Regions from separate parts of the Peribacillus sp. CSMR9 genome, predicted to be linked through region 2. Evidence: riboswitches for the same ligand, from Rfam matches in the RefSeq annotation. Region 2 holds a riboswitch; each other region holds the start of a gene.

Region 1 (4,262 bases), on a different contig from region 2:
CAAGGTCACGGGCAGGGTTTATGGCATAGCCTGTCGTTCCTCCTAGCGACATCCCGATAACAACAATCAATAAACCGACAGCAAATGGGTTCAGACCTTCTGTAAACTCGCCGGCTCCAATAAACAATAAGCCAAGAACAAGGATGAACGTACCAATCATTTCACTTAATAGATTTGAAAAAGTATGTGGGATAGCCGGTGAGGTTGAAAACACACCAAGCTTTGTACCTGGATCCTCCGTAGCTTTCCAGTGAGGTAAATAATGTAGGAATACAAGAGTCGCACCTATAATTGCCCCTATCATTTGGGCCATGATGTACCCTGGCACATCAGCCCAAGGAAAATCTCCATTGATAGCTAATGCTACTGTAACAGCCGGGTTTAAATGTGCCCCGCTTATGGAACCCACTGCAAAGACACCCATTGTAACAGCCAGTCCCCACGCAATCGTGATGACAATCCAGCCAGCATCCTTGGCATAAGATCCTTTTAAGGAAGATCCCGCCCCAATGCCTGCACCAAATAAAATTAAAATCATCGTGCCTACTACTTCTCCCCAAAATGGAGTCATGAATAAAACCCCTCCCCTGATAAATTTTAAAAACCAAATAAAAAAGGAGATTCACAGCAGAAATATCCTCATAATAATAATGAGTATATCTGTTGTGAATCTCCTAGTCTCCGTCACATATATTAACTTATAATTTACAATATACTAGTTTGTGAAAACGCTGTCAATTATTTTGCGAGGAATTATTCTATTTTTCTGTAATTTTTTTCAACTTCCTCGTTCGACCCCATTAAACGATATCCCATAATTCAGTTTTGGAAGTGGTGATTGACGAAGCTCCAGCATCAAGGGCGTTCAGGACTTCATCCGAAGTACGTATGAGGCCGCCTGCAAAAATCGGTGTTTGTAATCGTTCCTTCACTTCCTTAATCATCCATGGCATGGCGCCCGGCAAAACTTCGATATAATCCGGCTTGGTTTTCTGCACCAGCTTATAACTTTTCTCCAGAGCATGTGAATCTATTAAAAAGATTCGCTGGATGGCAATGACCCCTTTTTGCTTCGCTTTCAAAATGACGCTTGATTTAGTCGATATCAACCCATATGGATTATACTCCTGGCAAATGAATTCTGTCGCATATTCATCACTTCTTATGCCATGGATCAAATCGACATGATAAATCATTTTCTTATTATGCTGCTTTGCCATCATACTTACGTTTTTCAATTGTGATATATGCAAATCAAGAAACACACCTATTTCATAGGAACTTTCTAAAAATCTTTCGAAATCCTTCATGCTTGCTGAAGCAGGCAAAATCTTCTGGTCCATTATTTCCCCCCTTATTTCCTGGAAAACTATAAGTAATTTAGTATATTTTATTGAGCTTGATTTATCAAACACATTGTGAGGTATGGCATTTCAACCTACCCTTACACTAACATACCTGGCATCCCCTTTAAATATTGTGGCTAAAAACGATCCATCATATTGAAAGTTTCATTTTCAATGCACCTTCGACCAGCTCATATGATTTAATTGTGCCAACGGGGATTTTTCTCACGATGTTCCAAGCATTAACATTCATTTTGATCGTTCTATTTTCGAATTCAAAAAATGGCGGTTTGTTAAATATCCTTTGGTTAATGAAATTCCTGTCAATAGGCTCCATTTCCACTAATTCAAATAAAATTGTTCTTTTTTCCACATGAAGCGGTTTTAATGTAATCCGGAAAGCTACGTTTTTCTTTAACATCATTTTTTTCACTTCCATCGTTCCGGAAAGCACTATATGCTTTGGCGTAATCTCGACTTTAATATCCTGACCATATGATTTCATTCTTAAGATTTTCTCTATCATGGCTTCAGTTACCGTTATCGGTATGCCATTTTTGAATGGACTGAATGTACTCATCCTTGCATTCCCCTCCTGCCGCTCAAATGAAACGTCGGTTATAGCATATGCCGGGTTCCCTGATGTAGTTAACATTTCAGCCCATATTAATAATCGGTATATTCGAAATCTTCCACCTTCATTACTTGACCTTTATAAAAACTACCTGTATAGTCTTAATTAATTTAATAGACAACTCTTATCCAGAGAGGTGGAGGGACTGGCCCTTTGATGCCTCAGCAACAGACTGATCATGTACTGTGCTAATTCCAGAAGTGTAGAAACTTGAAGATAAGAAGAGTATATAGCTTTGCTGCCAACACCTCTTCTTATTTTTAAGAAGAGGTGTTTTATTTTTAGGCTGTTTTCACATACTTTGTTGCTATTTACCAGGTAGTGAGTTGTGGTTGATTTCCCCTCCAGATGCTCGCTTTCCGCGGGGCGGGCGGTGAGCCTCCTCGGCGTAAACGCCTGTGGGGTCTCACCTGTCCCGCTGCTCCCGCAGGAGTCTCGAACTTCCGCTCCAATCAACCTTAAATAGTTTCGTTTTAAAAACAACAATCTTTACGAAAAGAGCCTATTTTTAAAAGGAAAGAAGGAATGCAACATGTCAATCACATTAACGAAGGCACCATTCAGGGCCGATCACGTCGGAAGTTTATTAAGACCTGAACGTTTACATATTGCCAGAAAGCAATTTAAGGAAGGTACCATTTCAGCAGAGCGGCTTCGTGAAGTTGAAACCGAAGAAATCAATCGGATTGTCGAAAAACAAATTGAAGTTGGATTAGAGGCCGTGACGGATGGTGAGTTCAGACGAACATGGTGGCACTTTGACTTCCTCGAACATTTAAATGGCATCGAGGGATATGTGACTGAAAAAGGTCTCACATTCGATGGTGTGGAAACAGAGAGATATAACGTTCGCAATACCGGGAAGGTTTCATTCAATCCTGAACATCCCTTCATTCGCGATTTCATTGAATTGAACAAAATCGTGAACGGACGCGCCGTTGCCAAGCAAACCATTCCCAGTCCGAATCAATTATTTGCTGTAGGCATTCATAATAAAGACATCTACCCTGATATTGAAGACTATGCTAATGATATCATCAAAGCGTATCAGCATGCTTTGAAGGCTTTTTATGAAGCAGGTGTACGTTATCTTCAATTGGATGATGTATATATTGCCAGACTTTCAGCTCCAGACTTCCAGTTCAAAGATGGAAAATATACGAGGGAACAATTAATCGATCTTGCACTTCGCGTAATTAATGGCGCATTGGAAGGCAAACCAGAAGACCTTGTCGTCACTACACACCTATGTCGTGGGAACTACCAGTCGACTTGGGCGTTTGAAGGAAGCTATGCCCGTATCGCCCCAACTTTATTGGCAAAAGAAACAGTGGATGGATTTTTCTTGGAATATGATGATCAACGCTCAGGAGATTTCAAGCCATTGGAATACATTCCAAATGGCGGTGCACGGGTCGTACTGGGTGTCGTCACTTCAAAAAATGGAGAAATCGAAGACAAGGAAGCTGTTAAGGCACGCATTGAAGAAGCCTCGCACTTCGTTCCTCTCGAACAATTATGCTTAAGTCCACAATGCGGCTTCGCCTCCACCCATCACGGCAACAAGCTGACCGAAGAACAGCAATGGGAAAAGCTGAAATTCGTCGTTGATGTAGCAAAAGAAGTATGGAAATGATTTTTTAGCGGAGACTTTAATTCTGATTTACAGGATTTGAACAACCTAATCGGCCCGCACTGATAAGGGAGCCGATTAGGTTCTTGCAATAATACATTTCCATTCCTTTAATGACTCTTTAGATAACGGTATCAAGTTTTGCTATTTATGAAACTAACGATGAATGATAAAACCATTTGACATATCGATAATTCTCGATATAATGAAATGTATGAAAACAATCGAGATATTTAAAGCATTATCCAATGAATCCAGGTTGCAAATCTTACAATGGCTCAAGGCGCCTGAACTCCACTTCACCCCTCATGAGGGAATAGACATGAAGGAAACCGGCGTTTGCGTAAGTCAGATTACCGAAAAATTAAACATGACCCAGTCCACGGCCTCTCAATACCTCTCGATGCTTCTTAGAGCAGGATTGATTAAAACGGAGCGGATAGGAAAGTTTACGTATTACAAACGAGATGAAGAGGCAATCTCAAAAATTACTGATTTCTTGAAAGAAGAAGTATGAAAATGAACCTGATCCGTACCTTAGAGGGTTGGGTTCATTTTTCTCTCTAACATTTCGATATTTCGCGATATGTTTATTTTTTATTCATACATATTAACATATTGCGATATGTCTTTATATAAAATTAATAAT
Region 2 (4,262 bases):
TCAAAAAAGGACAGCTGCACAAAAAAATATATGCCTTTCAATCCGTTCCTTATTTGTATGGATTGCTTAAGGAAATCAGCTAAGAAACCAATCAGAACCGGATTGGTTTTTTTTATTGTGAACATTTTGCTCCCAAATTGAAATCAAAAAAAGAATATTCTAACAATTCATTGACTGATTAATTCTAAAATGCTATATTTTGAATTAAGAAAGTAACGGCGGAATTTAATAGTTCTTATCAAGAGTGGCGGAGGGACTGGCCCGACGAAGCCCGGCAACCGGTATAAATTTATATACGGTGCTAATTCCAGCAGAGTGTTGGCTCTGGAAGATGAGGTGTGTTTTAAAACCTCTTCTTGTGGAAGTGGTTTTTTTGTTTATGAAAGGCCAGGTTTTCATGAAATTCCAACTAAATCCATAGAAAAAGGTGAAATCATATGTCAGAGAAAAAGTTGCGTTTTGAAACATTGAGTGTTCATGGCGGTCTGCAAGCTGATGAAACAGGTGCCCGGGCAGTCCCTATCTACCAAAGCAATGCATACTTGTTCAAAGACACAGACCATGCAGCGAATTTATTTGGTTTAAAGGAGAATGGTTATATATATACACGGCTCCATAATCCCACGGTCAGTGTTTTTGAGGAAAGAATGGCCTTATTGGAAGGCGGTATCGGCGGATTGGCAACTGCAAGCGGAATGGCAGCCATCTCACTGTCAATCCTGAATATTGCCGGTGCAGGGGATGAAATTGTTTCAGCCTCTACATTATATGGCGGCACGTATAATCTTTTTGAAAATACTCTTCCTAAATATGGGATTAAGGTGAAGTTCGTTTCACCTGATGACCCAGAAAATTTCAAAAGGGCAATTACGCCAAGAACAAAAGCCATATTTGCTGAAACGATCGGAAATCCAAGTTTGAGGGTCCTTGATATAGAAGCAGTAGCGGACATCGCCCACGAAGCCGGGATACCTTTAATTATCGATAATACCTTCGCTACACCGTATCTATGCAGACCAATTGATTTTGGGGCGGATATTGTCATCCATTCCGCTACAAAATGGATTTTGGGGAATGGAACGACGTTAGGCGGTGTCATAGTGGATGGAGGGAAGTTCGACTGGAACTCGCCAAACTACCCTGGCTTTACGGAGCCTGACCCAAGCTACGACGGTCTTGTATACGCTGATGCAGTTGGACCTGCTGCTTTTATAACGAAAGCCCGAGTGCAGTTGCTTCGTGATTTAGGTCCTGCGCTAAGTGCCCAAAGTGCATTCCAGTTTACGCTTGGACTTGAAACGCTGCATGTAAGAATGAAAGAGCATCTTTCGAACACCAAGTCTATTATTCAATATTTGGAAAATCACCCTGCCGTGACTTGGGTTTCACATCCCGGTAAAGAGGATCATCCCGATAAAGCCCTTGCGGATAAATACTTGCCTAAGGGAGCAGGATCTGTTGTGACTTTTGGAATACAGGGTGACCGAGAAGCCGGGGCAAAACTTATCAATTCGGTGGAATTATGGTCCCATGTAGCTAATGTAGGGGATGCTAAGAGTTTAATCATCCACCCTGCCAGTACGACCCACCAACAATTGAATGATGCAGGTCTGGCGAAAGCGGGAGTGCGTGCTGATCAGGTCCGTTTATCCATCGGGATTGAAAATGCAGAGGATTTAATAGAAGATTTAGAGCAGGCAATTGAAAAAGCGACGAATATCGTCTCCCTGACGTCTAAAACGGTTTAAGCAAAAAGTCCAGTTCATTCTTTTACTAGAAATAATATACATTGCACTCCTTTTTTATCTATGATAAAATTTCCCCATACTAAAGAACTTAATGCTGTACAAGTATTCTATATATTAGCTCTTATCAAGAGAGGTGGAGGGAGGTGCCCGATGAAACCCGGCAACCGACAAGGAGATTCCTTGGAAAGGTGCCAATTCACACAAAGTTTAATTACTTTGGAAGATGAGAGGAAGGCCAGCTTCTTCACCTGCCTTTCTGCTCATGCAGAAAGGTTTTTTCTATTTCATTTGGGAAAACCTTCATGAAAGGAAAAAATGGTATTAAAAACTGACTAATAATGTAGAGAAATCAACTAAGTTCATAGGTTTTATTGGATAAAAGAGGTGAGTATTAATGATTACATTGACGAAAGTAAGTAAGCTTTTCCGAACAGGAAAAGGAAACGGTGAGACTATTAAGGCAGTAAATAATGTGAATGTTGAAATAAATAAAGGCGAGATTTTCGGTATTATTGGTTACAGCGGAGCGGGGAAAAGTACTTTGATCAGAATGCTCAATGGTTTGGAAACACCTACAGAGGGATCCGTTGTGGTGGCTGGGAAGGAAGTTTCAAAAATTAAAGGGGCTCAGCTCCGTAAGGCACGTCAGGAAATCAGCATGATTTTCCAACATTTCAATCTATTATGGTCCAGGACGGTTCAGGAAAATATATCCTTCCCGTTGGAAATTGCAGGAGTTTCAAAATTTGAACGCATCAAGCGTGTGAACGAATTGATCAAGCTAGTCGGATTGGAAGGCAGAGAAAAGGCATATCCTTCGCAATTAAGCGGAGGGCAAAAGCAAAGGGTGGGAATAGCCAGGGCCCTAGCAAATGATCCTAAGGTGCTTCTTTGTGATGAAGCGACTTCTGCCTTAGATCCACAGACTACCGATTCCATACTCGAATTGCTTGTTGACATCAATCAGCGCCTGGGGTTGACAATTGTCCTGATAACACATGAAATGCATGTAATACGTAAAATCTGTCATCGCGTGGCCGTGATGGAAAACGGGCAAGTCGTTGAAGAGGGACCTGTCCTGGCTGTATTCAAGAATCCTAAAGAACAAATGACGAAGCGTTTCGTGCAACAGGTAACGGAACCAGAAGAAACGAAAGAAACGATGGACCATTTGCTTGAACGCTTTCCTGCAGGTAAAGTGATTCAATTGACTTTTGTAGGTGATCGTGCAGAAAGCCCGTTGATTACCAAGCTCGTACGTAATTTCGAGTTGGATATCAATATCGTTCAAGGTAAAATATCCCAAACGAGAAGCGGTTCATATGGAACGTTGTTTATCCACCTTGATGGCAATGAGGAAGAAATGCTCCGCGCAATAGAATTCATAAAAGCACAGCAGGTAGGCGTGGAGGTGATTACTCATGCTTAAAGAATTATTGCCGAATGTAGATTGGGAATCCATTTTAGACGCAACGAAAGAAACGCTTTATATGACAAGCATCTCTGTAGTAGCTACCTTTTTTATAGGCATACTATTAGGGTTGATCCTGTTCTTGACAGGCAAAGGGAATATATGGGAAAAACGGGCGGTCAACGCAGTCATTGGTGCTGTCGTCAATATATTTCGTTCCATTCCATTTCTTATTTTGATCGTGCTGCTCATTCCTTTCACTAAAGCGCTTGTCGGTTCTATGATTGGTGAGAATGCAGCATTACCAGCACTTATTATCGGGGCGGCGCCATTTTATGCGCGTATGGTTGAAATTGGCCTCCGTGAGATCGATAAAGGTGTAATTGAAGCGGCTAAATCCATGGGGGCAAAAACGAGTACGATCATTTGGAAGGTCCTTCTTCCGGAGTCGATGCCGGCCCTTATTTCCGGGATTACGGTAACATCGATTGCATTGGTCGGCTATACCGCAATGGCCGGGGTCATCGGCGCAGGCGGGCTTGGTAATCTAGCCTATCTAGACGGCTATCAAAGAAGCCACAATGACGTTACGCTAGTAGCGACTATCGTTATTCTGATTATCGTCTTCATTATTCAAATTATTGGAGATGTGATTACATCTAAATTAGACAAAAGATAAAGGGGGATGAATAGGATGAAAAAGTTTTTAGGGTTTGCATTAGTCCTTGTTTTATCGATTGCTCTGGCAGCTTGTGGAGCCGATAAGGACAAAAGTGGCAGTGATACAGAAAAGGAAGCGAAGAAATTAGTTGTAGGGGCATCCAATGTTCCACATGCCGAGATTCTTGAAAAAGCTAAACCTCTTCTTAAAGAAAAAGGAATAGATTTGAAAATTGAAAAATTCCAGGATTATGTTTTACCGAATAAGGCTTTAAATGATAAGGAATTGGATGCTAACTATTTTCAGCACCTACCTTTCCTTGAGGCGGCCAATAAAGAGAATGGATATAATTTAGTCAATGCGGGCGGAATTCACATCGAGCCTATCGGTCTATATTCAAAAAAATATAAAAGCATCGCTAAACTTCCGGAAGGGGCAACAA
Region 3 (4,262 bases), on a different contig from region 2:
TTTATCATCAAGATCACTGCTGCACTCCGGGCAATTTACATGAATTTTTCTTAGACCGTTGCAAAGCGGGCATAAAGACATTGTTTTTCCTCCTGTCCCCGATACTTATGATTTCATTATTTGCTGATTCCATTATTTTAACATATGGGAACACCCTCCCTAAAACCAACGGGAGGGCACTCCTATGCAATTATTTATTAACCATGTCAGCAGGATCTACCCATGCTTTGAATTCAGCTTCCGTCAGGAATTCTAATTTCAACGCCGCTTCTTTTAACGTAGAGTTGTCCTTGAATGCAGTTTTGGCGATCTTGGCTGCTTTTTCATAACCAATATGCGGGTTCAATGCTGTTACCAACATAAGTGAACGGTCTACATTTTCTTTGATTTTATCTTCATTTGCAGTGATGCCAACTGCACAATTAATGTTGAAAGAGTGAATGCCTTCCGTCAATAATTTCACCGTTTGCAGGAAGTTATAGATGATGACTGGTTTGAATACATTCAGTTCAAAGTTACCTTGGCTTGCTGCAAAGCCAATCGTAGCATCGTTACCCACGATTTGTGTCGCAATCATGGTAAGCGCTTCACTTTGTGTAGGATTGACTTTACCTGGCATGATGGAGCTGCCTGGCTCGTTTTCAGGAATGGCAATTTCGCCGATTCCGCTTCTAGGGCCACTTGCCAGCCATCTGACATCGTTCGCAATTTTCATTAAATCCGCTGCCAATGCTTTCAACGCACCGTGTGCGTAGACGATTTCGTTATGGCTTGTCAATGCATGGAACTTATTATCCGAAGTGACGAAGGGATGTCCTGTATCTGCTGCAATTTGTTTGGCCGAAAGTCCTGGGAATTCTTTTTTTGTATTGATTCCCGTTCCTACAGCCGTTCCGCCTAGGGCCAGGTTCAATAATTTTTGGCTGCTTTCCTGAATCATCGCGAGATCTTTATCGAGCATCGCTTTCCAACCGGAAATTTCTTGTCCCAAAGTCAGTGGTGTTGCATCTTGAAGATGTGTCCGGCCAATTTTCACGACATCCCAAAATTCTTTTTCTTTTGAATCGAAAGTATCACGAAGTGCTTTGATGGCAGGAACCAATTTTTCAGCGACTTCCATAAAGGCTGCAATATGCATGGCGGTCGGGAAAGTATCATTGGAGCTTTGTGCCTTGTTAACGTCATCATTCGGGTGAAGGGTTTCGGATTCACCATTTTCTTTTAACCATTCATTCCCTTTGTTAGCGACCACTTCATTCACGTTCATATTACTTTGCGTACCGCTTCCCGTTTGCCAAACTACAAGTGGGAAATGTTCATCAAGCGTACCTTCAAGGATTTCGTCGCAAATCTTAACGATGGCATTCTTTTTAACCTCCGAAAGATCGCCAAGATCAAAGTTCACCTTTGCCGCAGCTTGTTTAACGTATGCAAATGCACGAACTAATTCAATCGGCATTTTTTCGTTACCGATTTTGAAATTGTTACGGCTTCTCTCCGTTTGTGCACCCCAATATTTATCGGCAGGAACTTTCACTTCACCCATCGTATCTCGTTCGATTCTGTATTCCATGTGTTCTCCTCCTATTGTTTGCACTATTCATCGAAGACATATGTATATGAAATGAATAATGTCATATTATTCTTTCTCTCTATACATTGTACAAACTTTATTTTTTTAATGCAAAAATAACCGGCCAAGCCTCCCCCTTTTTCTTTAAAATCCATTTAATATCGTGTTTATCCCTGGACCCATGCAAATTTTGGATATTCTTTTTAGACACATAAAGTGTTGACACCGCTAGTCTCCAATTGCCCTATTCATGAAAATCAAAGCACTATCATCCAAAATGTTCTTGACAGTATTTTATATATATAGTAAATTCAAAAGAAATTGAATAATCTAAACTCTTATCGAGAGAGGTAGAGGGAATGGCCCGATGACACCTCAGCAACCTTCATTTGTTTCAAACCAATGAAAAGGTGCTAATTCCACAAGTTTGTGAACTTGGAAGATAAGAAGAATGACTCGTCCCTATTTAATCAAAGTCTTCTTCTTAAAGAAGACTTTTTTTTATTTTATTTAACTAAAAAGGAGCAGTGAAAACTATGTACAAAACTGAAACATATCTTGCTCAATTAGGAAATCGCAGTGAAACGGCGACAGGAACAGTCAATCCGCCAGTATACTTTTCAACAGCTTTTCGCCATGAAGGAATCGGCCAATCGACTGGATTTGATTATACAAGGACAGGTAATCCTACACGCCAACTATTGGAACGATCCATCGCCGATCTGGAAAAAGGCGACCAAGGGTATGCCTGCAGTTCAGGAATGGCAGCCATTTCTACTATACTGGCCTTATTTAAATCAGATGATGCATGGATTGTCAGCGAAGATCTTTATGGCGGTACATATCGTCTGTTGGAACAAGGGTTTAAGAAATGGGGATTGAAGTGCGACTATGTGAACACTTGTTGTTTGGAGGATATTGAAAAAGCCATCACTCCTCACACGAAAGCCATCTTCATCGAAACTCCCACTAACCCTCTAATGCAGCAAACGGACATTAGCGCCGTTGCAGCATTGGCCAAACGATTTAATTTATTGTTAATCGTTGATAACACCTTTTACACGCCTCTTATTCAACAACCCATCCTGCTTGGAGCAGATATTGTGATCCACAGTGCAACCAAGTATCTCGGTGGTCATAATGATGTGCTCGCTGGACTGATCGTTGCTAGCGGCGCTGAATTATGTGATGCACTTGCCTTCCATCATAATGGCATGGGAGCTGTCTTGAGCCCCTTTGATTCCTGGCTGTTGATGCGCGGAATGAAAACCCTGGCATTGCGGATGGAACGTCATGAAAAGAATGCCAAGATACTTGTAGATTACTTGTCGGAACATGATTGTGTTACAGATGTATTGTATCCCGGTAGAGGAGGCATGATTTCATTCCGTATCATTGATGAAGCGGCGGTCAACCCATTTTTACAATCACTCTCATTGATTTCGTTTGCAGAAAGCCTTGGAGGGGTTGAAAGCTTCATCACCTATCCTGCTACACAAACACATGCCGATATACCGCTTGAAGTCAGAACGGCGAACGGGGTTTGCAATCGCCTGCTGCGCTTCTCCGTCGGCATTGAAGACAGCGAAGATTTGATCCAGGACTTACAGCAAGCATTCGCACATGTAAAAAGGGAGGCACTACGATGACCACTCATGATTTCAGCTTTGAAACCAAATTACTTCATAATCAACATAAATTCGATCCTGCAACAGGCGGTGTGAGCGTCCCCATTCAGCACGCATCCACTTTCCATCAATCCGATATCGATCAATTCGGCAAATATGATTACAGCAGAAGCGGGAACCCAACTCGCGGAGCACTGGAAGATATCATTGCCGAACTTGAGGAAGGCACTCACGGTTTTGCCTTTTCATCAGGTATGGCAGCCATTTCAACAGCTTTCCTGCTGTTGTCTGCCGGAGACCATATCGTCATTTCCGAAGATGTGTATGGCGGTACGTTCAGGATGGTCACAAACGTTTTGACGCGTTTCAATATTGAGCATACATTCGTTGACATGACGGACCTTGAAAGCATTAAAGCGGCCATTCAGCCAAATACGAGAGCCATATACATCGAAACGCCTTCAAATCCATTACTTAAAGTGACCGATATTAAAGCAGTATGTGATATCGCGAAAAAAGCCGGTGCCTTAAGTTTTGTTGATAATACATTCTTGACCCCAGCATTACAAAAACCACTGAATCTGGGCGCTGATGTTGTCCTTCATAGCGCAACGAAATTTTTATCCGGTCATAGTGATGTGATAGCTGGACTAGCCGTAGTAAAAGATCCGGATTTGGCAGTAAGACTCGGTTCCCTCCAAAACTCCTTTGGAGCGGTTCTTGGTGTACAGGACGCCTGGCTTGTAATGAGAGGTCTGAAAACCTTGTCCGTTAGAATGGAACACTCCCAAAAAGGGGCAGAAAAGATTGCCGCCTACTTAAATGAGCAGCCTTTGGTGAAAAAGGTTTATTATCCTGGCCTGGCCGATCATCCACAGCACGAAATCCAGCAAGGCCAGTCGCTTGGTGCAGGGGCGGTCCTATCATTTGAATTGGAAAGCGAAGAAGTCTTCCGCTCTTTCGTGAACACTGTCGAGCTTCCTGTCTTTGCCGTAAGCCTTGGAGCGGTCGAATCGATTTTATCCTACCCGGCCAAAATGTCCCATGCTGCCATGCCTGCT

Evidence for each region. Region 2 has a riboswitch for S-adenosylmethionine ahead of N9I19_RS11745 (methionine ABC transporter ATP-binding protein). Riboswitches for the same ligand answer to the same signal wherever they lie in the genome.
Region 1: another riboswitch for S-adenosylmethionine. It lies ahead of N9I19_RS15335 (5-methyltetrahydropteroyltriglutamate--homocysteine S-methyltransferase); the one in region 2 lies ahead of N9I19_RS11745 (methionine ABC transporter ATP-binding protein).
Region 3: another riboswitch for S-adenosylmethionine. It lies ahead of N9I19_RS20175 (methionine biosynthesis PLP-dependent protein); the one in region 2 lies ahead of N9I19_RS11745 (methionine ABC transporter ATP-binding protein).

What each region holds. Positions count from the first base shown of each region.
Region 1 is NZ_JAOPHO010000034.1:16,337-20,598, reverse strand. Features, by position in the region: gene N9I19_RS15350 (MIP/aquaporin family protein) at 1-571, opposite strand, end outside; gene N9I19_RS15345 (glycerol-3-phosphate responsive antiterminator) at 801-1,343, opposite strand; gene N9I19_RS15340 (hypothetical protein) at 1,498-1,926, opposite strand; SAM riboswitch class I at 2,102-2,203, shown strand; gene N9I19_RS15335 (5-methyltetrahydropteroyltriglutamate--homocysteine S-methyltransferase) at 2,513-3,616, shown strand; gene N9I19_RS15330 (ArsR/SmtB family transcription factor) at 3,828-4,130, shown strand.
Region 2 is NZ_JAOPHO010000020.1:49,976-54,237, forward strand. Features, by position in the region: gene N9I19_RS11735 (thioredoxin family protein) at 1-83, shown strand, start outside; SAM riboswitch class I at 233-338, shown strand; gene N9I19_RS11740 (O-acetylhomoserine aminocarboxypropyltransferase/cysteine synthase family protein) at 438-1,748, shown strand; SAM riboswitch class I at 1,867-1,978, shown strand; gene N9I19_RS11745 (methionine ABC transporter ATP-binding protein) at 2,143-3,177, shown strand; gene N9I19_RS11750 (methionine ABC transporter permease) at 3,170-3,838, shown strand; gene N9I19_RS11755 (MetQ/NlpA family ABC transporter substrate-binding protein) at 3,854-4,262, shown strand, end outside.
Region 3 is NZ_JAOPHO010000063.1:9,338-13,599, reverse strand. Features, by position in the region: gene N9I19_RS20185 (hypothetical protein) at 1-81, opposite strand, end outside; gene fumC (class II fumarate hydratase) at 191-1,573, opposite strand; SAM riboswitch class I at 1,909-2,022, shown strand; gene N9I19_RS20175 (methionine biosynthesis PLP-dependent protein) at 2,110-3,222, shown strand; gene metC (cystathionine beta-lyase) at 3,219-4,262, shown strand, end outside.